2 regions of the Mammaliicoccus sp. Dog046 genome follow, and region 2 is predicted to be linked to the other one. Evidence: riboswitches for the same ligand, from Rfam matches in the RefSeq annotation. Region 2 holds a riboswitch; the other holds the start of a gene.
The links. A riboswitch is a leader RNA that binds a small molecule or an ion and turns the genes downstream of it on or off. The one in region 2 is predicted to bind FMN.

Region 1: linked by a shared signal. The riboswitch ahead of ribD (bifunctional diaminohydroxyphosphoribosylaminopyrimidine deaminase/5-amino-6-(5-phosphoribosylamino)uracil reductase RibD) and the one ahead of P3U32_RS06575 (ECF transporter S component) in region 2 are both predicted to bind FMN.

Annotation. Positions count from the first base shown of each region.
Region 1 is NZ_CP120131.1:983,786-999,896, forward strand. Features, by position in the region: gene P3U32_RS05035 (ABC transporter permease) at 177-866, opposite strand; gene P3U32_RS05040 (osmoprotectant ABC transporter substrate-binding protein) at 868-1,818, opposite strand; gene P3U32_RS05045 (ABC transporter permease) at 1,833-2,468, opposite strand; gene P3U32_RS05050 (betaine/proline/choline family ABC transporter ATP-binding protein) at 2,482-3,630, opposite strand; gene P3U32_RS05055 (FAD/NAD(P)-binding protein) at 3,813-5,363, shown strand; FMN riboswitch at 5,446-5,577, shown strand; gene ribD (bifunctional diaminohydroxyphosphoribosylaminopyrimidine deaminase/5-amino-6-(5-phosphoribosylamino)uracil reductase RibD) at 5,725-6,771, shown strand; gene P3U32_RS05065 (riboflavin synthase) at 6,776-7,408, shown strand; gene ribB (3,4-dihydroxy-2-butanone-4-phosphate synthase) at 7,419-8,591, shown strand; gene ribE (6,7-dimethyl-8-ribityllumazine synthase) at 8,612-9,082, shown strand; gene P3U32_RS05080 (proline dehydrogenase family protein) at 9,143-10,147, opposite strand; gene P3U32_RS05085 (hypothetical protein) at 11,012-11,347, shown strand; gene P3U32_RS05090 (gamma carbonic anhydrase) at 11,407-11,916, opposite strand; gene P3U32_RS05095 (alpha/beta hydrolase) at 12,002-12,817, shown strand; gene P3U32_RS05100 (transcriptional regulator, SarA/Rot family) at 12,903-13,310, shown strand; gene P3U32_RS05105 (tRNA 5-(aminomethyl)-2-thiouridylate-methyltransferase MnmM) at 13,513-14,070, opposite strand; gene P3U32_RS05110 (tRNA modification radical SAM protein MnmL/YtqA) at 14,067-15,026, opposite strand; gene leuS (leucine--tRNA ligase) at 15,428-16,111, shown strand, end outside.
Region 2 is NZ_CP120131.1:1,286,613-1,302,723, forward strand. Features, by position in the region: gene P3U32_RS06535 (segregation and condensation protein A) at 1-375, shown strand, start outside; gene scpB (SMC-Scp complex subunit ScpB) at 365-922, shown strand; gene P3U32_RS06545 (pseudouridine synthase) at 926-1,663, shown strand; gene resA (thiol-disulfide oxidoreductase ResA) at 1,778-2,314, shown strand; gene resB (cytochrome c biogenesis protein ResB) at 2,327-3,970, shown strand; gene ccsB (c-type cytochrome biogenesis protein CcsB) at 3,963-5,180, shown strand; gene P3U32_RS06565 (response regulator transcription factor) at 5,208-5,915, shown strand; gene P3U32_RS06570 (ATP-binding protein) at 5,915-7,657, shown strand; FMN riboswitch at 7,732-7,861, shown strand; gene P3U32_RS06575 (ECF transporter S component) at 7,940-8,491, shown strand; gene P3U32_RS06580 (ferredoxin) at 8,616-8,864, opposite strand; gene P3U32_RS06585 (helix-turn-helix domain-containing protein) at 8,969-9,916, shown strand; gene P3U32_RS06590 (RecQ family ATP-dependent DNA helicase) at 9,906-11,282, shown strand; gene P3U32_RS06595 (LysM peptidoglycan-binding domain-containing protein) at 11,381-13,102, shown strand; gene P3U32_RS06600 (CBS domain-containing protein) at 13,127-13,768, shown strand; gene P3U32_RS06605 (YpdA family putative bacillithiol disulfide reductase) at 13,915-14,901, shown strand; gene P3U32_RS06610 (asparaginase) at 14,950-15,918, opposite strand; gene cmk ((d)CMP kinase) at 15,993-16,111, shown strand, end outside.

The DNA of each region.
Region 1 (16,111 bases), 300 kb from region 2:
CAATAAAACAATTTATATTTCAAATGAAATTGCAGAAGTGATAAAAGTTAGTCGCCACAAAAAACAAGGCTGAGACGATTTGTCTCAGCCTTGTTTTTATTTTGCTTTCTTCTTTGGTGAAATGAAGAATATCACCAATGTTGCGATAATGACTTTAATAATAAATTTCATATTTATCACTCCGAAAGTGTTTGTGTTTTTGGTCCTTTGTGTTTTCTCTTTGTTGGGTCTAATCTTTTTTCAATATAACCTAAGAATAAGTCACTTAGCACTGCTAATAATGCAGTAGGGATTGCGCCTGCTAATATTAATGATGTTCCATCAGTTGCATTTGTACCTCTTATGATGATATCACCAAGTGTAGACGATCCTATAAATGAACCGATTGCTGTTACACCAATTGCGATTACAAATGCGATTCTAATTCCACCAATCATTACTGACAATGCGAGTGGTAATTCTACCATGGTTAAGATTTGTTTTGAAGTCATACCCATTCCTTTACCTGCATCTTTAATACTTGAATCTACGTTATTAATGCCTGTGTACGTATTTTTGATAATTGGTAGTAAAGCGTATAAAAATACGGCCATTACTACTGTATTTGATCCAAGACCCATTGCTAACATTAATATTGCGAGTAGGGCAAGTGCAGGCACTGTTTGAATAATGTTAGCAAATGAAATTACAAATCCTGATAGTTTGCCATAGCGTGCAATAAACACACCGATTGGAATACCTACTATTACCGCAAATAAAACTCCGTAAACAGAAATAAGTAGATGATTTAGGAATAGTTGAAACACATAACCACTATTTGTTTGGTAATAATCGAGTATTTGATTCCATAAATTTTCGTTTGTCATGTTATTCACCATCCTTTTCATCATCAAAGTAATTATGTTTCTTCAGAAAAGCTTCTGCTATTACGGCAGGTTCTTTAAGATTATTGTCTGCTTCATAATTTAGCTTTTGCATTTCTTTAGTTGAAATTTTGCCTTCTAATTTTTTCATGGCTTTGTCGACATATGGTTTTTCTTTTATAAGTGATTTAGTGACTAATGGACTGGCATCGTATGGTGGGAAGAAGTTTAAATCATCTTCTAAGACCACTAAATCATAACTTGCAATTCGTCCATCTGTAGTATAACCAAGAACGACATCCATTTTGCCATTTTTCAAAGCGTCATAAACCAATCCGATTTGCATTGGTCGTGTCGTTTTAAAATCGAATCCATATTTCTTTTTAAATGCAGGGTAGCCATCGCCAGGTCGTTTCATCCAAGATGAATCCACACCTGCTTCTAATTTACTTGAGACTTTCTTTAAGTCGGAAACTTTTTTAAGATGATATTTCTTAACTGTTTCTTTCGTGACCATCATGGCATAAGTGTTTTCAAATCCGTATGAGCCGTACCATTTTTGATGATAGTCTTTATCGAATGATTGCTTAACAATACGCATAGCTTCCTTAGGGTCAGAAACTGGCTTTTTATTTAATGTTCCTGTTAAATCTGTACCTGTATATCTCGCACTTGAAATATTCACATCACCATTATTCTGTGCGTTAAATGTAACGGTTGAAGAACCTAAATTATTGATGAGTTGAATGTTATTTTCATCAATGTGTTCTTTTTTAGCTTCGTGTTCAATCATTAATTTATTCATATGACCCATTATTTGTGATTCACTTGTATATTGCATGCCTATTTTTATCGCATCTTTACTACCTGAACCACCAAGAAAAGGTAGGGAACATCCAGATAAAATGATTGATAATGCCATAATCGGCAATAATAATTTAAAATATCTATTCATGTTTTTTATCCTCCTTATCTTGAAACTTTTAATCCTTTTGGTGTAACCCATTTTTCAACTTTTGATAGGAATAAGTCCATCAACAACGCGATTAATGTAACACTAATTGCACCGCCGATGATTAAATCTGGTTGATAGAGATTTAAACCGTTGAATATGAAATCACCTAATCCACCTGCACCGATAAAACTGGCTAAAGTTGCCCAGCTGATTGCGTATACACTTGAAAGGCGAACACCACTCATGATAACTGAAATGGCAAGTGGTAATTCGACCATAAACATTTCTTGGAATTTAGTCATTCCCATACTTAAACCTGCTGCTTTAACATTTTTATCAACATTGTTAATCCCGATGTATGTATTGTTGAGTATTGGTAACAATATATATATGAATAAAGCTAATATAGCAGGTAATTTACCGACACCGATGAATGGAATCATAAGTGCTAATACTGCTAACGATGGCACTGTTTGTAAAACACTTGCTGTAGACAATACGATTTTGGCAATTTTTTTCGTGCGTGTGAGTAATATGCCTAATGGAATAGCTACGATAATAGCTAATAGTAAAGCTAGCAGTGAAATATAAAAGTGTTCCATTGTTTTTTGTAAAAGTTCATTACCATTGACTCGTAAAAATTCAATCACTCAAATTCACTCCTTATTTAATTTCGCTATTTTCTGCTTCTTCTTCTGTCATGCCCCAAATAGAGTCATATACGATGTCTACTAAACTTGCTCTTGTAATAACACCTTTGATGTAATATTGTTCATTGACAACAGGGATTAAACGGACATTTCTTTTTAAAATTGTTCGTACAGAGTCCTGTAGCATTGTTCCTGTCTTAACTGTGTAGATGTCTCGATGCATAATGTCTATAATATCGACGCCTTTTCTGTAACCTTCATTTAAATCTTCAATATCGATATAACCAATTAATTTGTTTTTCTGATTCGTAACGAAAAGCGTATCTACACGTTTATTTCTCATCACGGTTACGGCTTCGTCGATCGTTTTTTCAGAAGTAATCGTAATCGGTGAAATCATCGCGTCATCCACGACTTTAAGGTTAGGACGATCTTGAATTAAGCGGTTTTGACCGATGAATTCGCGCACAAAGTCATTAGCTGGATGTTTCAGTATATTATTAGGTGTATCAAATTGAACGATTTTACCTTCTGACATAATACAAATACGATCGGCTAATTTAATTGCTTCATCCATGTCATGAGTTACAAATATAATCGTTTTACCTAATTTTTTCTGTAATGTTTTGACAAGATCTTGTAACGTATCTCTCGTAATAGGGTCTAATGCACCAAATGGTTCATCCATTAAAATAATATCTTGGTCCGCAGCAAGTGCACGGACAACACCTATACGTTGTTGTTGGCCTCCTGATAGTTGTGAAGGGTATAAATCTAAATATGATTCTGGTAAATCGACCAGTTTAATTAATTCTTTAGCTTTTTCTTCTTTCTTTTCTTTCGTCCATTTAAGTAACTTTGGAACGAGAACGATATTATCTCTAATAGTCATATGTGGCATTAAACCAATTTGTTGAATAACATAACCGATATTTCTTCTTAAGTTTACAGCATTCATTTTACTTAAATTTTTACCATTTAAATTAATTGTGCCACTTGTTGGTTCAATCATGCGGTTAATCATTCTTAAGGCAGTTGTTTTACCGCTACCACTTGTTCCGATAAAAGCGATAAATTCTCCCGATTCAATTTCCATATCAATACTGTCTACTGCTTTCTTTCCACCCCGGTAGACTTTAGTTAAACCATTAATAGATAACATAACACTTCTCCTTTATTTAAAATTCAAAATATTAACATACATAATTATAACATAATTGTTGCATAATTATAAAAATGCTCGGTAAAGCTACACTTCATGTTTACCTTGATTTAAAATAAGGAATATAACTTCAAATAAATACATTTTATTCATTTTTAATAAAATTGATGGAGGCGTTGAACTTGAAAGTTGCAATTATAGGTATGGGAACCGCTGGTGTAAGTACGCTTAACCAATTGAGTAAGCATAAACAATTTAAAAATATAACTGTCGATATATATGATAATCGCGAAGATATGGGAATGGGGAAACCTTTTCAAAATGACAGTGAGAAATTGCTCATTAATTTACCAGCTAATCAAATGACTTTAAATCCAAATGACGAGAAGGATTTTAAAAAGTGGTATAAACAAAATGATACTTTTGATTATGGGAAATCTAAGTATTTACCGAGATTCGTTTTCGGGCATTACATGAAATCAATCTTGAATGAATTAGTAAATAAAAACGATAATATTTTTATGCATAATCATAAAGTTGAAAGTTGTTATGTTATTGAGAAAGAAAATAAATGGGGGAATAAACCATTTGAAATTTGTTATAAAGAAGGCGAATCGGCTCATAAGAAACAATATGATTATGTCTTTATCACTATAGGCGTATTACCGTATAAAGATCCGTTTGAACTGTCAGGATTACAAGGATATATATCATCTCCATATCCAACAACCCAATCATTACGTGATGTAAATGAAAAAGATGATATTGTCATTGTTGGTACAGGATTAAGTGCGATTGATGTTATTAGATACGTCATGGACAATCATCAAAAATTCCCAATAGTGGTCACTTCAAGAAATGCGCAATTCCCAACAGTTAGAGGAACGAGACATCATATTGAAATGAAATATATTAATGCTGAACAAGTAGAGGTATTAAAAAAGAAAAATGACGGATTTTTAACTTTAGAAGATGTTGATGATTTATTTGAGAAAGAATGTGAACACCAAAATATTAACTTTAAAAAATTGCTTTATCGATTTAAAAGAGACAACGTTTATAATATGAAATATGATATGAGGCATGAAGATGAGGTAGGGCAATTCCAAGCATTTATGACTGAATTTAAACATCAAATAGTACCAATTTGGAATGCTTTAACATTAGAAGATAAATCACAATTTATTTCTAAGTATGGACATCACATTAAACGTAATACCAATCCAATGCCACAATCTACAGCAAAACAACTCATTGAATGGATTGAGAATGGTGATTTGATTGTTAAAGAAGGTCTAGAAAATGTGAGGAAATATTACGGTAAATTCAGGTTGAAATTTGAAAACGAGGACATTGAAGACCGTTATCATTATGTCATTAATGCTTCTGGTCCTAAAACACAGTTAAATGAATTAGAAAACGGTGAACACTTTATTAAAGATCTTGAAAATAAACAAATCGTTGCACCACATCCATTTGGTGGTATTCTCGTTAAACCGTATTCAAATGAAGTGATTAGTCCTAAATATGGCACATTAAATAATATTAAAGTGATCGGGCAACTAACAAGTGGCGTTCATTTTGATATGAATGGTGTATCGTTATTAGTTGAGCAAACAGTTCATGCTTCAACAGCATTTTATGAAAATTTTACTGTTCAAAAAGAAAACAAAAAGCATAAAAAATCAAAGAAAAATAAAAAGACTAAAAAAAATAAATCGAAAAAGAAATAATTTTTTAAGAACATTCATTTGAATTTTCTAGTAATTTGGTATAGAATGACTACATCAGTAATTGCTGATATAAAATTTAATAATATTCTTTCGGGGCAGGGTGAAATTCCCAACCGGCGGTATATAAGCCCGCGACCCATAAATGAATTTTATTTATGGCTGATTCAGTTAGATTCTGAAGCCGACAGTATAGTCTGGATGGGAGAAAGAATAAACGACAGCGTAATTTTACGCTTATTTCGTTATACATTAATGTAAATGTCTTTATTTATGATAAAGGCTTATTTCTTGATACATTTCTCTCCCAAGACACCGAAAACTATTTCGGTGTCTTTTTTTATAATTTATAGGAGGGACGATAATGAATCAATATTTAGATTTTGCGATTGATCTTGCTGAACGATTACAAGGTCAAACGAGTACAAATCCATCTGTAGGTGCAGTAATCGTTAAAAACAATAGAATTATTGGTTTTGGTGCTCATTTAAAGAAAGGTGAGGCGCATGCTGAAATCCAAGCATTGAAAATGGCTGGAGAAGAAGCAGTAGATGCAACGATTTATGTTTCATTGGAACCTTGTTCTCATTACGGATTGACGCCGCCTTGTTCGAAAGCAATTATCGATAATGGCATTGTTGATGTTGTCTATGCAGTGAAAGATAAATCTTTAGCTAATAGTGGACATCAAATGTTAGAGGATGCAGGTGTGAAAGTGACGCACGCACCTTCGGATAGAGCAGAAGAACTTTACAAAGATTTCTTTAATCAGCAGGAAACTCAATTACCGTTTGTTACTTTAAAGGTTTCAACAAGTTTAGACGGGAAAGTGGCCACAGATGATAAAGAAAGTAAATGGATTACAAATAAAGCAGTTAAGACAGACGTATTACAATTAAGAAGTGAACATGATGCGATTATAACTGGTGGAATGACGGTACGAGAAGATAATCCTTTATTGACAACACGTAATGCAGATTTAAAGGAACCAAAGCGAATGATACTCACACGACAATCTGAATTTAGTGAGGAACTTGAAATCTTCAAAGATAGTACAAATCCAGTTACAGTCATAACGGATCACGATCAATTTAAAGTAAATACGAATCAAAATATAGAAGTTAAGGTCTGTGACTTATCTGAATTAAAAACAGTCTTGCAACAATTATATAAAGATGGTTATGCAAAAGTGATGGTTGAGGCAGGTCCAAACCTGATATCTCAATTTATAGAACAATCATTAGTAGACCAGTTAGTTATTTATCAAGCCCCGAAAATGATTGGCGGTCAAGGAAAGTATCAATATTATAAAACTGATCAAATAAATCCTTTATCCAACAGCAAATTATTTAACATTATATCAACAGAAATTATTGATGGAGATCTTAAAATAATTTTGGGAAAGAAGTGAAACAATGTTCACTGGACTTATCGAAACAGTTGGTGTAATTAAAAACGTAAATACTAAAAGTGGTGTAAAATCAATTTCAATTTATGCCCCTGAAATTACAGACGACTTATCATTAGGTGATTCTGTAGCGGTTAATGGCGTTTGTCTTACTGTTACAGAACAAAACGCATCTGTATTTACTGTTGAAGTGATTACAGGAACGATTTCAGTCACATATTTAGAACGTTTAACAATCAATGACAAAGTAAATCTTGAAAGAGCGATGCTCGCAAACGGCAGGTTTGGTGGTCATTTTGTGAGTGGACATGTAGATGGTAAAGGTACTATAAAGCGAATTACAAAACGAAATGATGAATGGATTATTGAAATATCAATCAATGACGATTTAATTCAACAAATGATTGATAAAGGATCCATTACAGTTGATGGCATTAGTTTAACTATTTTCAAATTAAATCAACATTCCTTTGAAATTCATTTAATTCCTGAAACACGTGAAAGAACGATCTTCGTCAATAAAAAACAAGGTGACGAAGTTCATATCGAAACGGATTTACTTTTTAAATATGTACAAAAGATCACACAGCAAAGTAATACAAATATATCTAAAGAACGTTTAGTTAATTTAGGATTTTAGGAGGCATAATATGTTTGATCAAGTCGAAGAAGCAATAGCAGATTTGAAATTAGGCAAACCAATCATCGTTGTAGATGATGAAGATAGAGAAAATGAAGGTGATCTTATTGCAGTGTCAGAGTATTTAACTGCTGATACGATTAATTTTATGGCTACTTATGCAAGAGGTTTAATATGTGCACCGGTTAGTAATGAAATCGCAGAACAATTGAACTTGAATTTAATGTCTCAAACGAATGATAAATTTAAGACTGCATTTACAGTAAGTGTCGATCACATATCTTCAACAACTGGCATTAGCGCATTTGAAAGAACAGATACAATAAAAGGTCTTGTAAATGAAACATCACCAGATGCATTTGTACGACCTGGTCATATTTTCCCATTGATTGCTAAAGATAATGGAGTACTTGAAAGAGTTGGGCATACAGAAGCTTGCGTCGATTTAGCAAGATTGTCAGGTGCTAAACCTGCTGGAGCAATATGTGAAATTATGAATGATGATGGAACAATGGCACATCGTGAAGATTTATACGAATTCAAACTGAAACACCAATTAAAAATGATTACAATAGATGATTTAGTTCAATATAGAAAAATACACGATCAAATCGTTCATTTTGAATCAAAAATAGAATTGCCAACTGCCTTTGGTACATTTGATATGTATGGTTTCACTTCAGAACTAGATGATAAAGAGTATTTAGCAATCGTATCTGGTGAAATTCATGACGGTATGAATGTGCGTATTCATTCTGAATGTGTAACAGGTGATATTTTCCATAGTGCAAGATGTGATTGTGGAGAACAGTTAGAATATGCTATGAAATATATTCAAGAACATGGTGGAATGATTTTATATCTACCACAAGAAGGTCGCGGCATTGGACTGATTAATAAATTAAAAGCTTATGAATTAATAGAGCAAGGTTATGATACAGTTACAGCCAATGAAGCTTTAGGGTTTGCGGCTGATTTAAGAGATTATACTGAGGCAAGTCAAATTTTGAAATACTTTAATATAGAAGAAATTAGATTAATTAGCAATAATCCAGATAAATTTCAACAAATTCAAGATTTAGGTATTCGCATATCAGATAGAGTACCAGTTGTTATACCAGCTAATAAAACGAATCAATCATATTTAAATACAAAAAAAGACCAAATGGGTCACTTACTATAAACAGAATGGAGAAATTAAAAATGAACTTTGAAGGTAAAATGAATGGATCAGATTTAAAAGTAGCAATCGTTGTAGGTAGATTTAATGACTTTATCACAGGTAGATTATTAGATGGCGCGAAAGATACATTAGTACGTCACAATGTGGAAGAAGATCAAATCCATGTTGCATATGTACCAGGCGCATTTGAGATTCCATTAGTAGCAAAAAAATTAGCTGAATCAAAAAAATACGATGCAGTAATTACTTTAGGATGTGTAATAAGAGGGGCAACTACACATTATGATTATGTATGTAATGAAGTTGCTAAAGGCGTATCAAAAGTAAATGACTCAACTGGTGTTCCAGTTATATTCGGTGTTGTAACAACTGAAACAATTGAACAAGCAATTGAAAGAGCAGGAACAAAAGCTGGTAATAAAGGCGGAGATGCCGCATTAGCAGCAATTGAAATGGCTAACTTAATTAAAAATATCGATAGTCAACTATAAGTAAAAAATAAAGGGTGAACATGAACGCATTATCGCGTTTGTGTTCACCCTTTATATGTATTATTTTTTCTTAAATAATGCAATGCTACTTGCTGCAATTAACGAAGCGGAAGTGACAACACCAGCACCAATAGCAACTTTTTTTGTGTTTTTATGATGAAGAATATCTAATAACATTAAATTCATGTTCTGAGGTCTTTCAGCAAGTCTTCTCATAAAGTATCCGAACCAATCTTGGCCAAATGGAACATACATACAGAATTGATAACCTTCTTTAGCAAGTTCATATGCATAATCAGTTCTGAAACCAAATAACATTTGGAATTCGAATTTATCTTTGTCGATGTTATGCTTTTCAACAAATTGTTTAACATGATTAATAACATTGTGATCATGTGTAGCAATTGAAGTGAAAGCATGAGAAGTTAATAACCTTCTTTCAATCAGTTTGATATAATTCGCATCTATTTCTTCTTTTGATTGGTATGCAATATGTGCTGCTTCTTTATATGCACCTTTCACTAAACGTAATCTAACATCTGAGTATTTATCCATGATATTAATCGCATCATATAAATAAGCTTGAATAACAGTACCAACATTATCGAATTCACCTTTTAATTTATCTAGTGTTTCTGTAATTCCAACTAGATCTTCATATTTTTCAGCATCGATATTTACAAATGTATTACCGTATTCAGATGCTTTTAATAAAATTTCACGCGTATTCTTATAGGCAAATTCTTTGTCGATATTCACACCAAGTTGTGTTAATTTTATAGATACGTGTGCTTTAATATTGGCATTATAAGCACGACGCATCACTTCGACAATATTTTGTTGTGCTTCAAGTGCTTCCTGGCGTGATGTTACAAATTCGCCTAGATTATCTAACGTAACGGTCATTCCTCTTTTGTTAAGTTTTTCAACCGTATCGATCGTTGAATCAATATCAACTCCGGCTACAACCTTGTTTGCACCTAGTGCAGGACCCATTTTCTTAGCAGATTCATTTAGGAATTTATTGTTAGATAATGCGATGAAGAAATCTTTTACAACAGGCATAGCAAGTCCTCCTTAAAAATATAAATTAATTTCTTATATTCTATCATGGAATTAATACAAAAGTAAGCGTTTTCATAGTAGATAATGTGTAAAAATATACAATTTAGGGATTTTAGTGTAAAAAAAGAACCCTAGTTAGGGTAGTTACTCTTGTGAAGTTTGATAAGTGGGCGAAATAGGTTCTGCAGCAATACTCATTGCTTGCGGAAGAAATGTTAATAAGGAAACGCATATGAAAAACTTTTTAAAGAATTGTATCATGTATACATACTCCTTTAAACACATTATTTGAGGACACATTAAATATATCATTCATATATGAAGAGATTGCTAAGTCAGTGTAAAAATATTAATTAGATAATATTAAGAAGTATTGAACATTGCAAGTGAGGGCTGACAAGCAACATTGGGTGTGGCTAACGAGATAGTTCTGAGAAACAATCCCGTTAGAAAATCTAACGAGATAGAAAGTAAAAACAATATCGTTAGCGGGTAAAAATCCTGTTTTCAAGTGAAAAATGATAAAAAAGTTAGTATATTAGGCGCTAACGAGATAGTTCTGAAAAACAATCCTATTAGAAAATCTAACGAGATAGAAAGTAAAAACAATCTCGTTAGCGGTGATATAGACTGTATCAAAGCCTAAATTAACATTAAAAAGTGAGAAAATACCACGCTAACGAGATAGAAAGTAAAAACAATCTGGTTAGTGATCTTTTGAAATATAAATACTGCTAATCCATAGTCTAAAATATTAATTTAATGTTAAGAGAGGGGGATAATCTTTAACATATCTTAACAATTATTTGGTGTTATGCATGATATAATATTGCTATTAGAATTGATTATAAAGGAGCAATAATTATGTTTAAGGATATGGCATTTTATATGTTCGGGGCACCTTTAGACAGTTTCGTACAATTATTTATATTTGAACCAATTGTAATCGGGATTATTGCAATTGTGATTGCGATGATAACTAAAAAATCATGGACAGTGTTTATCACAATTGTCGTACTAAACTTAATTGATAATTTCTTACTTGTTAATTACCAATTTGGTGGGCAAGGATTTGGAACGATTATTTCGCAAAATATTTTATTCTTCTTTGAGAAGTTCTTCTCAATGTTTTATGAAATCATCATTGCATTTATCGTTGTGAAACTACCGTTCATGCACAATAAATTTAAAATAGCATAAAAATGAAGACAGCTTAATTTGATGGATAATTACCAACCAAATTAAGCTGTCTTTTTTAATTAATCAATTTCTTTATAAATTTTAGCCTTTTCAATATAGCTATTGTTGATTCTTTTGAGTTCATTGTAATCTTCATCAGTAAGCTCGCGAATCACTTTTGCAGGTCTACCGAATGCTAAAGTTCGTGGTGGGATTTTTTTGCCAGGTGGGACAATTGATCCTGCACCGATAAATGCGTATTCACCAATTTCTGCACCATCGAGTATTGTTGAGTCCATGCCAATCAATGCATGTTCACGAATAATGCTTGAATGTAATGTGACACGATGGCCAACTGTAACAAAGTCTTCTATTATAAGAGGTTGATTAGGACTTTGATGCAAACAACTTAAGTCTTGAATATTCACACCGTTACCAATAATCGTTGGTGAAACATCTCCTCTAATAACGGCATTAAACCATACAGAACTCTCAGCACCAATCTTGACATCACCAATGATAGTCGCATTTTCAGCGACATAACAACTTGCGTCAATTTGAGGGCTTTTGTTGTTAAAAGATTTTATCATTCAAGATTCTCCATTCTTTTGAAAAAATTTGTTATACTAAGTTTAACAAAAATGTAGCGATAAAGGTAAAAGGAGCAAAAATATTATGTGGAAATGGGAAACTGAGAAAGAAGCTAAAGGTATTGTTGTTATTGTTCATAATATGTTAGAACATACAGGAAGATATGCTTATGTTATTACAAAGCTACGTAGAGAAGGATATCATGTCATCATGGGTGACTTAAGAGGACAAGGTCAAACTTCTCGTGTTCATAGAGGGCACGTTGATCGATTTGAAGAATATCATGAACAAGTATTAGAATGGATATCTATAGCAGAAGAGTACCATCTCCCAGTATTTACGTTAGGCGTAGGTCTCGGTGGTCTGATTCTACTTAATTTATTAGAGAAAGTGGACTTAAAGGTAGAAGGTGTCATGTTAATTTCTCCATTAGTCGCATTTCAACAAAACATTTCTACAAGAAGAAACTTCTTAGCGTCTAGTTTCGGAACAGTTGCAAAAGATGCAAAATTTGATACAGGTATTACTGTTGAAAAATTAACAAGTAATAAAGAAGTCATTGAAGATACGAACAAGGATGCATTAATGATACATAAAGTGAGTTATCATTGGTATAAAACAATTTTAGAAACAATGAAGACAACAATGGAAAATATACATCACATTTCACCAATTCCTACATTATTAATGTTAGGTACTGACGATAAAATTGTTGATACAGATTCTATTAGAACAATTGGTAAGACGATTAATACTGATGAATTATACTTTAAAGCATGGAATGGTCTAAATCATGAAGTTCATAATGAACCAGAAAGAGAAAATGTAATGAAATATATTATCTCTTTCATGAACAATCGTATTCATTATGTAGGTCTATTAATTGAAGAAGAAAATTAATCCACTTTTGTAAAAAAATGAAAATAAAGCATAAATCTTTCCAAACTGGGTATATCTTAGTATATAGAACGTTGGAGGCGAGATTATGGTAGAAAAAGTTAATAAAGTAAATGATTTAATCCTGTTAGACGATATTCAAAAAAATATCAATGTTATATTCTATAAAATTGAAGAGAAATTTGAATTAGAGAAAGATGAATTTCTTACATTGATTATGTTATGGAATAATGGCTCAATGAGTCTTAAAGAACTTGATGAATATATCGATATTAAACCATATAAAAGAACGAGACTTTATAATAATTTAGTGAAAAAAGGCTGGATTAAAAAAGTAAGACCAGAAGATGACGAACGAACAGTTATCGTAGAAGTGAATGAATCATTTGCAGATAAAAAAGATGCAATCGTTGATTTTGTATGTGATGAAATCAAAGATAGAAAAGATCATTTCGAAAGTCAATTTAAAGCAATATTAGATACATGTGATATTTAAATAAAGAGGTTGGGGTTTAAAACTTAACTCAATATACAAAACATCTCATTTTACTGATTTATTCAGTATAAAATGAGATGTTTTTTTACCTGTAAATATAGGAATAGAGATATCGTGCGATTGACCCCGAAACGCACGATATCTCGGCAAAAACAGAAAGTCTTCGTGCGATTGACTATACATCGCACGAAGACTTTTGTAGTTATCGCTTCTCAATTGCGATAATGTAAGGTGGGTTATTTTTTTGATTGATAAATTGATAATGAAGTACGTGGGCTGTTTGCTGATCTATTGATTGCACAAATTCACGGACTTCATTCGATTCAATTTGTCCTTCTGGATGACCAGGATAAACAACGAGAACAATGATGCCATTTTTATTTGTTATTTCAAATAAAGATTGTATAGCTTCAATCGTTGTTAGCGCATGCGTTGTTATATTTTTATCTCCTTTAGGCAAGTAACCTAAATTAAATATAGATGCATCTATACCATCGTGATTATTTTTAACAATCGTTGCTGCATGTTCATGACCGGTTTGATGATAGGTAATATGGTCAAATGACGCAGTCTTTAGCTTTGTACTTTCGATTGCTGCTTTTTGAATATCAAAAGCATAAACATGACCATTTGGTACTTGATTTGCAAGAAAGTACGTATCATTACCATTGCCACATGTCGCATCTACAACGATACTTGAATCATTGATATGTGATGTAATTAATTTTCTAGCAAAAGGGAGGATACCATCTACTATCATGATTGAATACTCACTTCTTTCACAAATTTTGAACCTTGCATTGTGCCACGATTTTTAAGTTCATTATCAATCGCATTTAATACTTCCCATTTATTCACGCTCCACATTGGTCCTACCATTAAATCGATTGGTCCATCACCAGTAATACGGTGAATAATCATTTCTTCAGGAAGTATTTCTAATTGATCACACACTAAAGCTGTGTAATCATCTTGAGTCATAAATTCAAGCATACCTTTTTCATATTGTTTCACCATTGGCGTGCCTTTAAGTAAATGTAGTAAATGGATTTTAATCCCTTGTACATCCATTTGCGCAACTTCTTTAGCTGTTTCCATCATCATTTTATAATCTTCCCCAGGTAACCCGTTGATAATATGCGTACAAATATTGATATTATGTTTTCTTAATTTAGCGATACCTTCGTAATAACATTGCATATCGTGTGCACGATTGATTAAATCAGACGTTTCTTGATGAACAGTTTGTAATCCGAGTTCAACCCATAGATACGTTCTTTCATTTAATTCTGCTAAATATTCTACGACATCGTCAGGCAAGCAGTCAGGTCTTGTTGCAATTGAAAGGCCGACTACATTTTCTTCAGATAATGCTGCTTCATATTTTTCTCGTAACACTTCTACAGGTGCATGTGTGTTCGTAAATGCTTGGAAATAAGCGATATATTTACCTTCTGACCACTTTTCATGCATCTTATCTTTGATTTTTTTAAATTGAACTTTAATCGGTTCAGCTCTGTCACCAGCAAAGTCGCCACTACCAGCTGCAGAACAGAAAGTACATCCGCCATGTGCAACTGTACCGTCACGGTTAGGACAATCGAATCCACCGTCTATAGCTATTTTAAATATTTTTTCACCAAATTTATTTCTTAAATGATAATTCCATGTATGATATCTTTTATTATCAAACGCAAAACGGAATTGTTCTGTCATTTTATTTCACATCCTGTTCTACAAACTTATCTAAAGCATTTTAACATATAATAACCTGATTTTGCAGAAAAAGGTTTAAACAACTTTAAAGTAAGTCACCTTGAATTTAATTAAAATTTTAAATAAAACTTGCAAAATAAATAGAAATTGCCTAATATTAGGTTATATAAGGAGTAGTAGCAAGATGCGAATCTTAAGAGAGTCAGTGGGGCTGTGAACTGATGATATCCATTAAGCGAACTTACCATTATTTATAATTTTCTAAAGCAATCTTAAACCATATAAATGAAGTGCACTGTTATTGAGTGAATTCTGGGTGGTACCGCGGCATTATTATTTCAGTCGTCCCAACTATTAATCTGGTTGGGATGGCTTTTTTTATTTTATAGGAGGCATATTTAATGAATTATAATCATCAGGATATTGAGAAGAAGTGGCAAAATTTTTGGGATAAGAACAAAACATTTAAAGCAAGTGATCAAGTTGGTCAGAAGAAATTCTATGCATTAGATATGTTTCCTTATCCATCTGGAGCAGGATTACATGTAGGGCATCCAGAAGGTTATACGGCAACTGATATCGTTTCTAGATATAAGAGAATGCAAGGATACAATGTATTACACCCAATGGGATGGGATGCATTTGGTTTACCTGCAGAACAATATGCAATTGATACAGGTAACGACCCTAAAGCATTTACAGCTCAAAATATAGAAACATTTAAAAGACAAATTAAAGAACTTGGTTTTTCTTACGATTGGGATAGAGAAATCAATACGACAGATCCTGAATATTATAAATGGACACAATGGATATTCATCCAACTTTATAATAAAGGTTTAGCATATGTAGATGAAGTTGCTGTTAACTGGTGTCCAGCATTAGGAACAGTACTTTCTAATGAAGAAATTGTTGATGGCGTATCAGAACGTGGTGGACACCCTGTTATTAGAAAGCCAATGCGTCAATGGGTATTAAAAATTACAGAATATGCAGATCGTTTATTAGAAGATTTAAACGATGTAGATTGGCCAGAATCTATTAAAGATATGCAAAGAAACTGGATTGGTAGATCTGAAGGTGCT
Region 2 (16,111 bases):
ATTAAAAAACCTGCAGATTTATCAAATTTTGAAGCTATGTATGATAAACGTGCACCATTAGATTTGAATATGACAGATTTAATTGTTGCATATCAGCGTACTAAAAAGAGACAACGATTTAATCAGCCACAACAAGTAACTGTTAGTGAGGATAGTTACACAATAGAAATGGCAACTGCAAGTATTGAATCACAACTTTCAAAAAAGAAAAGTTATAATTTTTTTGAAAGTCTACCACCAGACTTAACGGTCAATGTGTTAGTTACAATGTTTTTAGCAATATTAGAAATGATGAAATTAAGACAAATAGATGTGTTTCAACAACAACAATTTGGAGAAATTACTATAAATCGAGGCGTGAATTATGGAAGTTAGTAAATTAGGTTTATTAGAAGGATTATTATATTCATTAGGTGATGAAGGTATTGATACTAATCAATTGTGTGAAATTTTAGAGTTAACACCTGTACAATTGAAAGAATTAGCAGAAACATATGAAAGAGAAACATTACAAATCACATTTTACGGAAGTAAATGTATTTTAACTGCTAAACCTATCATGCATCCTTATCTTGAACAGTTAATGATAGATAATATGAATACAAAGTTATCTCAAGCAGCACTAGAAACATTGTCCATCATTGCATATAATCAACCAGTAACACGTAGTGATATTGAAATGATCAGAGGTGTTAATTCTGATGCTTCAGTTAAGACGTTAATCGCTAAAGGTGTTATAGAATCGAAACATAATGAACAGTCACGAAGTCAATTATTATTTACAACTGATTATTTCTTAAATGTTTTTGGATTAACATCATTAGATGAATTACCTAAATCTACAAATGAAGAAAATGAACAAGAAGAAATGGATTTATTTTTTAGTAGCATGAACGATCAAACCAATAATGAGGAGCAATAATATATGAGTGAAGAATTAGAAAGATTACAGAAAGTCATTGCTAAAAGCGGTTATACTTCAAGAAGAAAAGCAGAAAAGTTAATTGAAGAAGGACTTGTATACGTTAATCATAAACAAGTAAAAGAATTAGGTACGAAAGTGAAAGACTCTGATTATATTGAAGTTGAAGGAATTCCATTAGAAATGCCTGATAAACTTTATATCTTATTCCATAAGCCAACTAAAGTAATCACAAGTGTTTCTGATGATAAAGGTAGAGCGGTTGTAACGGATTTCTTTAAAGACATTAAAGCTAGAATTTTCCCTGTTGGGCGATTAGACTACGATACTTCTGGATTACTTATTTTAACGAATGATGGGGAATTCACTAATTTAATGACACATCCACGTTATAAAATTCAAAAAAAATATGTCGCTAAATTAAAAGGTTACCTGTTAAGAGAAGAAGTTAAACAACTTGAAAAAGGTATTCAATTAGAAGATGGAATGACTCAACCTGCTATTGTTAAAGTGAAAAGTCAAGATAGAGATAGAAATGTCACACATGTTGAAATCACAATTACAGAAGGTAGAAACAGACAAGTTCGTCGTATGTTTAGTCATTTCGGACATGAAGTTGTTAAATTATCAAGAGTTGAGTATGGACCTTTAAATTTAAAAGGTCTAAACGCTGGTCAAGGCAGAACTTTATCACCACATGAAATCAAAACATTAAGAGTTTTAGCTCAAGATGGAAAGTAAGCTGTAAACGTTCACAATAATGCCACTAAACAGCTTTTTAGTCATGATATACTTAACAAAACACCATAACATTGTAAATGTATGGTTTTTTTATTGTGTTAGGGAGGATATTAAATGAAGAAGAAACAAAAGACGATAATTCAAATTATTATCACGGTCGTAATTCTTCTCGCAATTGTATTCACAGTCTGGTCTAGTCTTACAAAAGATAACGATAAGATTGCAAAAGTAGGAGACGAAGCACCGTTATTTGAATTAGAAACAGTAGATGGTAAAACTGTAAACTTGAAAGATTTGCGTGGTAAAGGTGTATTAATTAACTTCTGGGGAACTTGGTGTGAACCTTGTAAACGAGAAATGCCAGAATTAGAAAGACAATACCAAGAATATAAAGATCAAGGTATAGAAGTCGTTGCCATTCATGTTAGAAAAAATCCACAACAAATTAAGCAATACTTAAGTTCGTTAAAAGAAACACCAACTTTTAAAGTTGTAATGGATAACGATAATTTAGTAACTGACGCTTATGGTGTTAATCCTTTACCAACAACGATAACTGTAGATAAAAATGGAAAAATAGTAACGAAACATACAGGGGAATTATCTAAAAAGCAAATCATCGAAGAAATGGAAAAGGTTAAAAGTAAATAAGGGGGGATTTAAGTGGACGACAACAAAATTGTTTGTAAATGTGGCTATGAGAATCCAGAGGGGACACAACTTTGTTTGAACTGTGGACGCTTAATTAATGATACTTATGATAAGAAAAAGACCACAGATGTCATGCGTTATGATGGACAAGCGATACGTTCCAAGACGAAAAACAAGACGATTCTCGACCGTATTTGGAACTTCTTTGCATCTGTTAAAACCGGAGTAACACTATTGGTCATTACAGTAATTGCTGCATCAATTGGGACGATCTTCCCACAGCAATACTTTATACCAATGAATGTTAATCCTGAACAATATTATTATGAACATTACGGATCGTTAGGTTTACTTTATTATAAATTAGGCTTACACAATCTATATAGCTCATGGTGGTTCTTAATACTACTTGGACTTGTAGCTTTCTCAATTATTACATCAAGTATTGATAGAGGTATTCCATTACATAAATCTTTGAAAAATCAAAGAACGAAAAAACATGAATCATTCTATAAGCGACAAAGATTACATTCAACAACAGATGAAGATGTAGATTTATCTGAACTAAGTGCTTCATTTAAAAAGAAGCGGTATAAAGCTAAACAAGATGGCAATCATATATTGCTTGAAAAAGGGCGACTATCTAGATACGGTCCTTATATCAATCATACTGGCTTAATCATTTTATTATTTGGTGCAATGCTTAGATTTATACCTGGTTTTTATTTGGATGAAACGCTCTATGTTAAAGAGGGCGACACTAAACCTGTTCCAGGTACAGACAGTGAATATTATATTAAAAATAATGATTTTATTTATGAAGAATATAATCAAAAATCACAATCAAATAGCAATGCCGAATCTATTGATCCAAGTCTAAATAAAATTGCTAAAAATTATGAAACAAAAGCAACACTATATAAAAATAGTAAGAAAGATGTAATTGGAACAGGTACGAATCTTGAAGAAGTTACTTCAGATTCTATAAAAGTGAATCAACCATTAAAATATGACCACTTACGATTTTACCAAAGTAGTTTTGATAACTCAGTGTTAAAAGATATGACATTTAATTTGAAGACTAAAGATGGCAAAGCATTAGGTAAACCATTCACAGTCAATCTAGAAAATCCAAAAAAAGAATTTAAAATCAGTGATGATTTAACTGTGAAACTAAGAAGTTATGCACCAGATTATGAAAAAATTGAAAATGGTGTACTCGCTACTAAATCACCAGATCCAAATAATCCAGCATTTGTTTTCGAAGTGAAAAAATCTGGAGAAAAACCAGAATTCAGTTTCTTGAGAATCAAAGAATCTCAAGAAATTTCGAAAAACAATCAATATGAAGTTAAATTTTCTAATGCAACGAATCAATGGGCAACTGTGTTAGCCGTTAAAAAAGATTTAACATTACCTATATTATTTACAGGGTTTGTTATTTTCTTAATTGGTTTAACTGTTGGTTCATATATTAACCATAGACGAATTTGGATCTCTAAAGAAAATGGTAAGTTTAATATTGCGGGTCATACAAATAAGAACTACTATGGATTTAGTAAAGAAATTAATACTGTATTAGATCAATATCATTTAACACATATAGTTGATTCAAAAGGTAAGATACACGATAGTAAGGAGGAAAATAATGGATAGTTCAGTTGTATTAAATATCAGTAATTTCGCTCTGTATTCTGCGTTTATATTATACTTGATAGCTATAGTTCCTTTTTCATTCTCTGTAAGAGCTACTAAGAAAAATGCAGAAAAGATTGGTGTAATATTAACGGCTGTTGGATTTGTTTTGCAAATCGTTTATTTTATTACAAGATGGATTGCTGCAGGTCATGCACCGGTAAGTAATATGTATGAGTTCTTGACGATGTTTGGAATCATGATGGTTGGAGGATTCTTAGTTATTTATGCTTTATACCGCACGCCTATTTTAGCGTTATTCGTATTGCCGATTGCTATGTTACTCATCGCATATGCGAGCATGTTTTCAAGAGATGTCTCACCACTTATTCCTGCATTACAATCAAGTTGGTTAGCCATTCATGTTATAACTGTTACAATATCTTATGGTATATTATCTATTAGTTGTGTTGCTGGACTTATTTATTTATTAGCAGCAGTAAATCCTAAAGAAAAAACGATACATAGTTTCTTTGTAGAAGTGATTATGTATTTCGTAGTTATAGTTATTGGGTTTATATTAACAACAATTATAATGAAGGATATTGTCGGTTACGATGATACATATTTCTTCGTAGATAAGAATGACAATAACTCGGTACAGCATTATCATTTACCTGCATTTGTAACACAACAAGATAGTCTACTCGTAAAAAATGTATCAGGTAGTGATTATGAACCTATCCAACGTACAGATATTCTAAGTTGGAGTAAAGTGCAATTGCCGGCAGTTATAAATGCTCAAAAATTCAATACTGTTATTTGGTCTATAGTCGTAGGTTCTATATTATATGCTATAATAAGGTTGATTTTGAGAGGTAGAACATTATTTAGCCTTATAAAACCGTTAACAAAAAAAGTAAACCTATCCTTAATGGATGAAATAGGTTATCGATCTGTAATTATCGGATTCCCTTTATTTGCTCTTGGTGGTATTTTATTCGCTAGTATATGGGCACAAATGGCTTGGAGTAGATATTGGGGCTGGGACCCTAAAGAAGTATGGGCGCTTATAACTTTCCTATATTACGCGATATTTTTACATTTACGATTAGGCAAAGGTTGGGAAGGTCGAAAATCGGCATGGTTAGCTGTCGGTGGCCTTGCAATCATTCTATTTAATGTTATAGCTGTTAATCTAATTGTATCTGGTTTACATTCATATGCTTAAAAATGGCTTGGAAGGAGTTACACAAGTATGACAGATCGTATTTTAGTTGTAGATGATGAAGATAGAATTCGAAAATTAGTAAAAATGTATCTCGAAAGAGAAGGTTACGAAACAGATGAAGCTGAAAATGGTGTTGTTGCACTGGATAAAGCTTTAAATGAAAATTATGACTGTATACTATTAGATTTAATGTTACCTGAAATGGATGGTCTGGAAGTATGCAAAAGAATTCGAGAATCTAAATCGACACCAATTATTATGCTTACAGCAAAAGGTGAAGAAAATAATAGAGTCGAAGGATTCGAAACAGGAGCAGACGATTATATCGTTAAGCCATTCTCCCCAAGAGAAGTTGTGTTACGCGTTAAGGCACTATTAAGACGTGCTACAAATCACACGATGGTTAGTCAATCGAATACTGCCAAAGATTTAATTGTCTTTGAAAACTTAGTTATTGATAACGATGCACATCGCGTGTTAGCTGATCAAAAAGAAGTGAATTTAACACCTAAAGAATATGAATTATTATTGTATTTAGCAAAATCGCCTGACAAAGTCTTCGATCGAGAACAATTATTGAAAGAAGTATGGCATTATGAATTTTATGGGGATTTAAGAACTGTAGATACACATGTTAAGAGATTACGTGAGAAATTAAATCGTGTATCTGAAGAAGCAGCGCAAATGATTCATACTGTATGGGGCGTTGGATATAAATTTGAGGTTCCTGAATAATGAATCGGTTAAATAGTGTTGTTGTAAAACTGTGGTTATCTATTATTTTAATAGTAACGACAGTTTTACTTTTATTAAGTGGCTTTCTTATTACATTTTTACAATCTTATAATACATCTTCAACCGGTGAAAATTTATATAATGACGCTACGAAAATTGAAAGGCTACTTCTTAATTCTCACGAAAAAGACTCTGCTATCGATTACGCAAAAGTATTAGTTGAAGATCCAGCTGGACTCATCATTGTTAAAGATAGAAATGATTTAACGAAAAGTTCAGATGATCCTTTAAAAGAAGTGATGAATCATGAAATAAAAACAAACCACGCATTTGATAAAGTGTTTACAAGTGATAAACATGTTATAAAAGAAATTAATTTAAGTTATAACGGTGAAAAACATCGCTATTTATTACTAGGTTATCCATCACAAGCTTTTCATGGTGATAATGCAGGTATATTTTTATTTCAAGATATCAATTCAATCAATGAAGCGCAACATGTAGTTACACTGAGTATACTCATAGCAGCTATTATATTATTAATAGTTAGTACAGTATTTGCTTTCTTCTTATCAAGTAAAATTACAAAACCACTCATTCAATTGAAGCATGCTGCGTTCAAAGTAGCGAAAGGGCATTACACTGAAAAAGTACCTGTTAATTCAAGAGATGAAATTGGAGAACTCGGACTAGCATTTAACAAGATGAGTAAAGATATTAGAAAAAATATCGATGATGTTAAATCGAAAAACAACATTCAAGAAAAGTTAATTGATTCAATGATAGATGGTGTACTAGGTATCAATAATAAAAATGAGATTATCATCTCAAATACTAAGGCCGATGTATTTTTAAATGAAGTGAAAGAATTCGATCATATTGATTTATCAATTCAAAGAAACGATACATTTAGAACGAAAAACACTCAATTTCATGAGTATGAGTTAGGTCATAAATACTATGTTGTTATTTCAACTTATATCGAAAGTATTCAAAATGACGGTTCTTCAGGAATCGTGGTCATCATTAGAGATATGACAGAAGAACATCATATGGATCAAATGAAAAAAGACTTTATCGCGAGTGTGTCACATGAATTGCGTACGCCAATTTCTATGTTACAAGGTTATACTGAAGCAATTGTCGATGGTGTTGTGACTGATAAAAAAGACGTCGATGACTTCTTGTATATTATTTTAGATGAATCAAAACGTTTAAGTCGTTTAATTAATGAATTATTAGAAGTAGCGAAAATGGATGCAGAAGGTATTAAAGTTAATTTAGAATCATTTAATATTACGAGTCTCATTAACAAAATTGATACGAAATTCTTACCACAAGCAAGAGAAAATGGATTGAATTTGAATGTGAAGCATGTCGGTGAAGCAGAAAATTGGTTTGGTGATAGTGATAGAATTGAACAAATATTAACGAATTTAATTGATAATGCCATCCGTTATACACATAAAGATGATGCGATTAATGTGGTATTTAATGATACTGCAGACGATCATTTCAAAATCACTGTTACTGATACTGGTGTAGGTATAGCGAAAGAACATTTGGAACAAATTTTCGATCGTTTCTATAAAGTAGATGCTTCTCGCACGCGAGGGAAACACGGTACAGGGTTAGGATTATTTATAGTTAGAAAAATAACAGATGCTCATAATGGTACGATTCATGTAGAAAGTACTGAAGGTAAAGGTACTCAATTTATAATAAAATTACCTAAATTTTAAATTCATGAGTTTATTTAATGTAAAAAATTGCATGGTATGCTAATATACTATACGTAAAATAAAAATTTAATAACATTCATCTTCGGGGTTTGGTGAAATTCCATACCGGCGGTTATAGCCCGCGACCCAATTTGTGAAAACAAAATGGCTGACTTAGTGAAAATCTAAGGCCGACAGTTAAAGTCTGGATGGGAGAAGATGGAGGAAAAAATCTAACTGCTGTTAGGTTTATTTTGCGATTTTTTCCTCCTATTCTTGCGAGATGAATAGGAGGAGTCTATCATGTCAAACCAAAACAGTACGAAACGCTTACTCACTGTAAGTATGTTAATTGCAATTAGCTTTATACTAATGTTTTTGAAGTTCCCACTTCCATTTATTCCACCATATTTAACAATGGATTTTAGTGATGTACCTGTCCTTGTAGCAACATTTGCATTTGGACCAGTATCAGGAATATTAGTGGCTTTATTTAAAAATATTTTAAACTTTTTAATCGTTTCACACGAACCCGTTGGAAATACAGCTAACTTTTTAGCTTCAGTTTGTTTGTTGTTACCAACATATTATTTCTATAAAATCAAAAAAACGAAATCGTTTATGGGATATGGATTAATCATCGGGACATTATTAATGACTTTATTTATGAGTATCATGAACTATTTTGTGTTATTACCTTTATATGGTCAAATAATGAATTTAGCTGATGTAGCAAATAATTTAAAAATGATTGTATCTGCTGGTATTATACCTTTCAATTTAATAAAAGGTATTATCATATCGGTGATATTTATCCTTATTATCGATAAATTGAGAACGGTCATCCATAAATAAAATAACCGCCAATGACTTTAAAACTGTTTAATGTCATTGGCGGTTTTATATTTTCATATAACAAAAACACCAAATCGTCAGTTTGTATACTACGGTTTGGTGTTATAATTTAAAGTAATCTATGTTATTCGAATTTAAGTGCATCTCCATCGAACGATTCATCTGCAATCTTAATTGAGTCAGTAGGGCAACCTTCAAAAGCATCTTCCATATCCTCAAGTAATTCTTCAGGGACAGCTTCGATTCCTTTATTATCATCTAATATCACATAGGCGATACCCTCATCATCATAATCATATATATCAGGGGCAGCTGCACCACATGCACCACATGCGATACACGTATCCATATCTACAATTGTGTATTTAGCCAAAATTTTCGCCTCCTTTAAAAAACGTGCTACACTTATCATACATACCTATTTTAGTGATAACCATTCTTTTTTTCAACACTTTTATATCAAATGAGGTGAGAACTGTGCAAGAAATAGTTTTAAAAGCTCTTTCAATGAAACACGAACAAAAAACGGATAAAAGTATTTACAACATTTTGGTTGGCAAGAAGACGCATCAAACATACTTCGATGCTACTATAGAACATTTAAAATTATATTATGGATGTTTACCTAATTTAAAATATGATGATTTCGAAAATATTGTTGAACAATCTAGTAACAATCAAGTTCAGCCTATAATCGGGAATTACTTTTATAGTCAGGCTGTTGAAACAGTGGGTACTTTATTACTATTAATTCAAATGGTGAGTCAAAAAAAGCATGAACAAACGACTTATCAACCTTTATTTAACAATAAATCAATTCAACATGAAGCAAAGAAAATTTACATAGCAATTAAAGATCATCGTGAAGATGATTTTATAAATGAAGTATATCAACTCTTTAAAGACAGCAATGATGAATTTAATCATGTGTACTTGCATTACTTACTTGCTGGTTATCGTGAAACACCTTATACACTTGAACAAATTGCTTTATTGGAAGATATATCATTACATTCGTTGGGGTGTCACTTGTTAGAAGAATATCAGTTTGTGCAAGTGAGTATAAGTGATGAAATGAAATATCCAGTACTTTCTCAAATAAAACATTTACCTTTACTTCATCAACAAACGGTAACTACATATCAATTACTTCAGAAAACACAAGATATTGCTCAATTAGCAGATATAAAAAGAGTAAAGACACATACGATACATGATCATATTGTTGAAATGTATATTAAAGGTTACTTAACAAATAAAAATCTGTTTATCAGTAATGAAAAATACAATCAATTTATAAAAGTGTTTGAACAAATGCCCAATCAATCATTAAAATATTATTATGAAAACACGAACGACATAGATTATTTTGAACTTAAATTGATGTATGCCATATATGCAATGGAGGGTTTAAATGTTACATGAAGAACTAAAAAAATATTTTGGTTATGAAACTTTTAGGCAAGGACAAGAAGAAACTGTTACAAGTATATTAGACGGAAATGATGTGTTAAGCGTACTTTCAACTGGTGCCGGAAAAAGTTTGTGCTATCAATTACCAGCATATATCACTGGTGGAAGAGTACTGATTATCTCACCTTTAATTTCATTAATGGATGATCAAGTTGTACAAATGAAATTAAATGGCGAGAAAAATGTAGTCGCAATTCACTCAGCACTAGAAAGAGATGAAAAACAAGAAATATTTAATCAGTTAGATAAATATCAATTTATATTTTGTAGTCCAGAATTTATATATGAAGAACATAATTTCAAACATTTTAAGCGTTTGGCATTTCAATATATTGTTCTAGATGAAGCACATTGTTTAAGTGAATGGGGGTTTGATTTTAGACCACATTATGCGCTTGTGTCTAAAGTGACAACATTCTTCAATAGCTCACAAGTTATAGCATTATCTGCGACGTTAACTTCTAAAATGATGGAAGACATTAAAGAAATAACTAAAAGAGAATTTATTACACATGTTGAAACTTTAAACCGTCAAAATATTGCTTATCATCATTTTAATTTTGAAAATGAAGAAGATAAAGATAGTTATTTATTGAACATGATAAAAGAATCTGGTCCTACCATCATTTATGTATCCTCTAAGAAAAAATGTCACGAATTAGCTGAACGTATTTATAATCAAGGTTATCTTACTGGGATATATCATGGGGATTTAGATTATCAAGAAAGAACGACAGTTCAAACACAATTCATAAGTAATGATATCAAAATAATCGTCGCAACGAGTGCCTTTGGTATGGGAATAAATAAGCCCGATGTACGAACTGTTATTCATTATCATTTACCAACGTCACCTTCTAAATATGTACAAGAAGTAGGCAGAGCTGGTAGAGATGGTTTTTCCTCGCAGGCAATCAGTTTATTTACTGCTAGGGATCTAGCAATTTTAGAACATCTAGCAAACGACCATGCATTTGATATTGATATGCTTAATCTTTATGAACAAGGGTATCAGTTAAATGAGGAGGCAACGCAAAGTATTAAGTATCTCCTTGAACTTTATCCTTTAAATCAATTAAAATCAAAAATACAAGCAGAACAAAATCAAAAATTGTATGCCTATCAATATATGAAAAACTATGCATATTTAGATAAATGTCGAAGAACATACTTAATGAACTATTTTAATGAAAATATTGTCCAAAATGAATCGTGTTGTGACAATTGTGAAAATGTAAATTTATTAAAAGAACCTAATATTGCTGAGGTAAAACGAAGAACAACATATGAAAATAGGTTAAATGCAATATTTTGTTAGGATTGCTTTACTTGATAAGTTGAACAGGGATATAATGAAGTATAATTCAATATGAGATTTATATTTTAAATAAAACAGATAATGATGAGGTGAGTTTATTGTCTAAAGATAATTTTAAAGACGAATTTGAAAAAAGTCGTCAACCGATAGGAAAACCTGAAGACAAGGTAAATGATGAAGTTAAAAACACCGAAGAGACAAACTTGAACAGTCAATCAAATCGGAAAGATTTAGAAGAAACAAAACAAGATGATAAGCAAAGGAATAAGCAAGATCAACAGTATCCACCTAGAGGTGCTTTAAGAAGACAACGACGAAAAGAAGAAGCAAACAAGCAAAGAAAAGCACAAACTAGTCCTGAAGATGTTAAAGAACCAAATAAAGAAACGAATGAAGTTGACAATAAGAATAATGATGTACAAGAAAAGGAACCGACTAAACAAGCGTCGGCACCAATTACACCAGCTTCTTCAACTAAACATTCTAAAGAAACTAATCATGCTAAAGAAAATGATCAACATAAAAATAAAAAGCGTCGTAAAAAATCATTAACTGATAAACCTGAAGAATATAATAAATCAGATAATGATTCTAATGGCAAAAAAGCCGCTGTTGCTGGAACTGCCGCAGCAGGTGCCGGTGCCGCTGGACTAGCAGCATCAAAAAAAGGAAATAAAAATACTGATAACAATAAGCCAGATAACGCTGATCAGTCAAAAGACCAAGAGAACCAATCTAAAGATGGTTCTAAAGGTAAAAAAGCCGCTGTTGCCGGAACTGCTGCAGCCGGAGCAGGTGCAGCTGGATTAGCAGCATCGAAAAAAGGAGATAAAAATCCTGATAATAACAAGCAAGACAATTCTGATCAATCAAAAGACCAAGAGAACCAACCTAAAGATGGTTCTAAAGGTAAAAAAGCCGCTGTTGCTGGAACTGCTGCAGCCGGAGCAGGTGCAGCTGGATTAGCAGCATCGAAAAAAGGAAATAAGAATACTGATAACAATAAGCAAGATAAAAACGATAAATCAAGCCGTAAAAAAGGTGCAGCAGTTGCAAGTGGCGTTGGCGCTGCTGGTGTAGGAGCTGGAGCTGCTGGCGGTGGTACACCTCCAAGTGATGGAAATGGTAGCGGAAACGATGGCGATTCTAATAAATTCAAGAAAGCAATCATTCCAATTATTGCAGCAATACTTATTTTAGGTGCTTTAGCATTATTCTTAGGTATGTATTTAAATGGTGCGAACAAAGATAATGGAAAAGAACTTGCTGAAAAAACTGAACAAACAGATAGTGCTGCTAAGAAAAAAGCAGATGAACAAGCTGCAAAAGATAGAGAAAATAAAGAAAAAGACAAAGCGCAAGAAGAGAAAGATAAAGCACAAGAACAAAAAGATAAACAAGCTAAAGAAGAACAAGACAAACAAAATAGTGAACAATCAGCGAATAATTCAACTGATCAAAACACTACAGATAACGCGTCAACTGAAGATAATAGCCAAGCAACAAACCAAGATCAAGCTTCAACGCAAGATCAGAATACAAATCAAAATAGTAATACTTTACAAAGTGAAGACGTTCAAAACGCTGCTGAAGATGCTGCAAATAACCAAAGCAACCAATCAAGCGCAACTGATCAAAGTCAATCACAATCTCAAAATCAGTCACAGGAGTCTCATACTGTAACTGGTAAAGAGAATTTATATCGTATCGCAATTCAATACTATGGTAGTGGTTCACCAGAGAATGTAGAAAAAATCAGACAAGCAAATGGTATTTCTGGCAATGATATTTCACAAGGTCAGGATTTAGTAATACCATAGACATAAACAAAAGGGGATGGATTTATGTATTTGACGAATATCATGATACCGAAAGAAAAGTGTTATATTGCAAATCCAAAAGACACTGTAGAATCTGCACTGGATAAACTAGAACATCACGGGATTGATGGTCTACCAGTCGTTCAAAATGGTAAATATATTGGAATGGTCACACGTTACAATATATTTAGACATTATTTCTTTAAGAAAGAAAATGTTTCGAGAGATGAATTCGTCGAAGGCGCACTCATTGAAGAAATATTAACATTAGACTTATATTCTTTAAATGAAAATCTAGTTGTAGAAGAGTCATTGTTAAACTTACAAGACTTTCCTATAATCGCTGTTACAAATGATGAAAATGATTTTCTTGGTGTTGTGACGAGATATGATGTAATGGAACAGTTTAAATCCGCATTTGGTATGAAACAGAAAGGTGTAAGAATTGCAATCACATCTGTAGAGGCTGAAGGTCGTATTAAACGATTATCTAGTATCATTGCAAAGTACAAATTAAACACGATTTCTTTTGTTACATTTGATGAGACAGATAAAATGTATCGTCGAATGATCATTAAAGTAGCACCATCAAGTAATATTAAGAAATTCATTAAGTATTTATCTAAAAATGGTTTTAAAGTTCTAGATGTAAATGAAGAACAATAAAATAAAAAAACAGCATGCTATATTAATATAGCATGCTGTTTTTTTATGTATTTATGTACAATTAAAGCAAAGTCATGTTTTCAATTCGTTTTACTATTTAATATTTCTTGATATAATGATTGAGGATATTATAAGGAGTGAACGTTATGCAAGAATTTGAAAGTCTAATCATCGGTGGCGGACCATGTGGATTAAGTGCCGCAATTGAACAAAAACGAAAAGGTATTCAAACAGTAGTAATTGAAAAAGGTAATGTCGTTGATGCGATATATAATTATCCGACGCACCAGACATTTTTCTCTTCAAGCGATAAGCTTGGTATAGGTGATGTTCCTTTTATTGTTGAAGATTTGAAACCGAAAAGAAATCAAGCACTTGTATATTATAGAGAAGTAGTGAAACATCATCAGTTAGATATACGTACTTTTGAAGAAGTATTAACAGTAAAAAAAGTAGATAATAGATTTCTCGTTTCAACTACTAAACAAACATATAAAGTTAGATTCTTAACGATTGCTACGGGTTACTACGGTCAACCAAACAAGCTAGAAGTCGAAGGACAAGAACTTAGTAAAGTCATGCACTATTTTAAAGAAGCGCATCCATATTTCAATCAAAATGTCGTTATTATCGGCGGGAAGAACTCCGCAGTAGATGCAGCGATAGAATTAGAAAAAGCCGGGGCGAATGTAACGGTACTTTATAGAGGGTCTGAATATTCTAAGAGTATTAAACCATGGATTCTACCAAACTTCGAATCTCTTGCGAAACACGAGAAGATTTCAATGCACTTTAACAGTGAAGTAGAACGTATTGATGAAGATACATTAACATTTAGTAAAAACGGTCAATCTTATACCATTAAAAATGATTTTGTATTCGCAATGATTGGATATCATCCTGATTATCAATTTTTAGAATCATGTGGTGTAGAAACAATCACTAATGAATTTGGCACAGCGCCGTCATTTAATAAGGATACAATGGAATCTAATGTGGACAATTTATATATTGCCGGAGTAATCGCAGCAGGTAATGATGCGAATACAATATTTATTGAGAATGGCAAGTTTCACGGTGGAACAATTGCACAAGATATCGAACGTAAAAAGCAAACACCTTTAGAATCATAATTAAAAACCTTATTTGTTGATCAATATCAACAAATAAGGTTTTTTGAATTAAGCAAAATATTTAATTAATCCTTCTTTGTTTAAATGATTACTTAGTCCTACTAATAGTTTTAGTCGTGCTTTTTGACCATTTAAACCATTAGATAAGATAATCCCCATTTGTTGTAACTGATATCCGCCACCGTCATAGGCATATGTACCTTCTACAACGCCATTAAATGATCTTGAGACCATAACTACAGGTATTTGCGCCGTTAGTACATTATTGATACCCTCTAAAGCTGTTGGAGGCATGTTACCTTGTCCAAGTGCTTCTATGATGACGCCATCATATTGTTGTTCTACTAAGAAATTGAAAATGTCACTAGATAAATCCATATGTGCTTTTATAATCGCAATTTTAATTGAAGGATCAATTTCTGGTAATTTACGATTATGGAAAGGCTGATGATGGAACGTAACATTAGTTTTCGTAACACTGCCTATTGGTCCATAATTTGGACTTTGGAAGGTACTTGTATTTGAAGTATGTGTTTTAGTAACATTCTTCGCTGTGTGAATCTCATCATTAAATACAACCATGACACCCTTGTTTTTCGCATCTTCGGATGAAGCAACCTTAAGTGCGGAAACATAGTTGTATAAGCCATCAGAACCAATTTCATTTGAAGAACGCATTGCACCAGTTAAAATGATTGGCAATTCTGTATCTAGCGTTAAATCTAGCAAATATGCTGTTTCTTCTAATGTGTCTGTACCATGTGTAATTACGAAGGCATCATATTCATTATTTTCGATAGATTGGCTAATAATGTCTTTTAATTTGATGATATATTCATTGTTCATATGTGGAGAAGGTACTTGAAATGGATTAATTTCGGTAATATCCCCTAAAGATTGAATGAATGCTTGATGTCTGTACATTGGATGTTCTTCATTTGTTTCTACTTTACCTGTATCTTTGTCTTCTGACATACTGATTGTGCCACCTGTATGTATCACTAATATTCTCTTCATTTCTTTCCTCCTATTCATATGTTTATAATTTATGATAAAATATATAAGATTAAAGAACAAGAGAGGTTATTAAAATGAAAAAAATAAATATTGCAATAGATGGACCAGCAGCAGCTGGAAAGAGTACAATTGCTAAACTTGTAGCAGAACGTTTTAAAATGATATATGTGGATACTGGTGCGATGTATAGAGC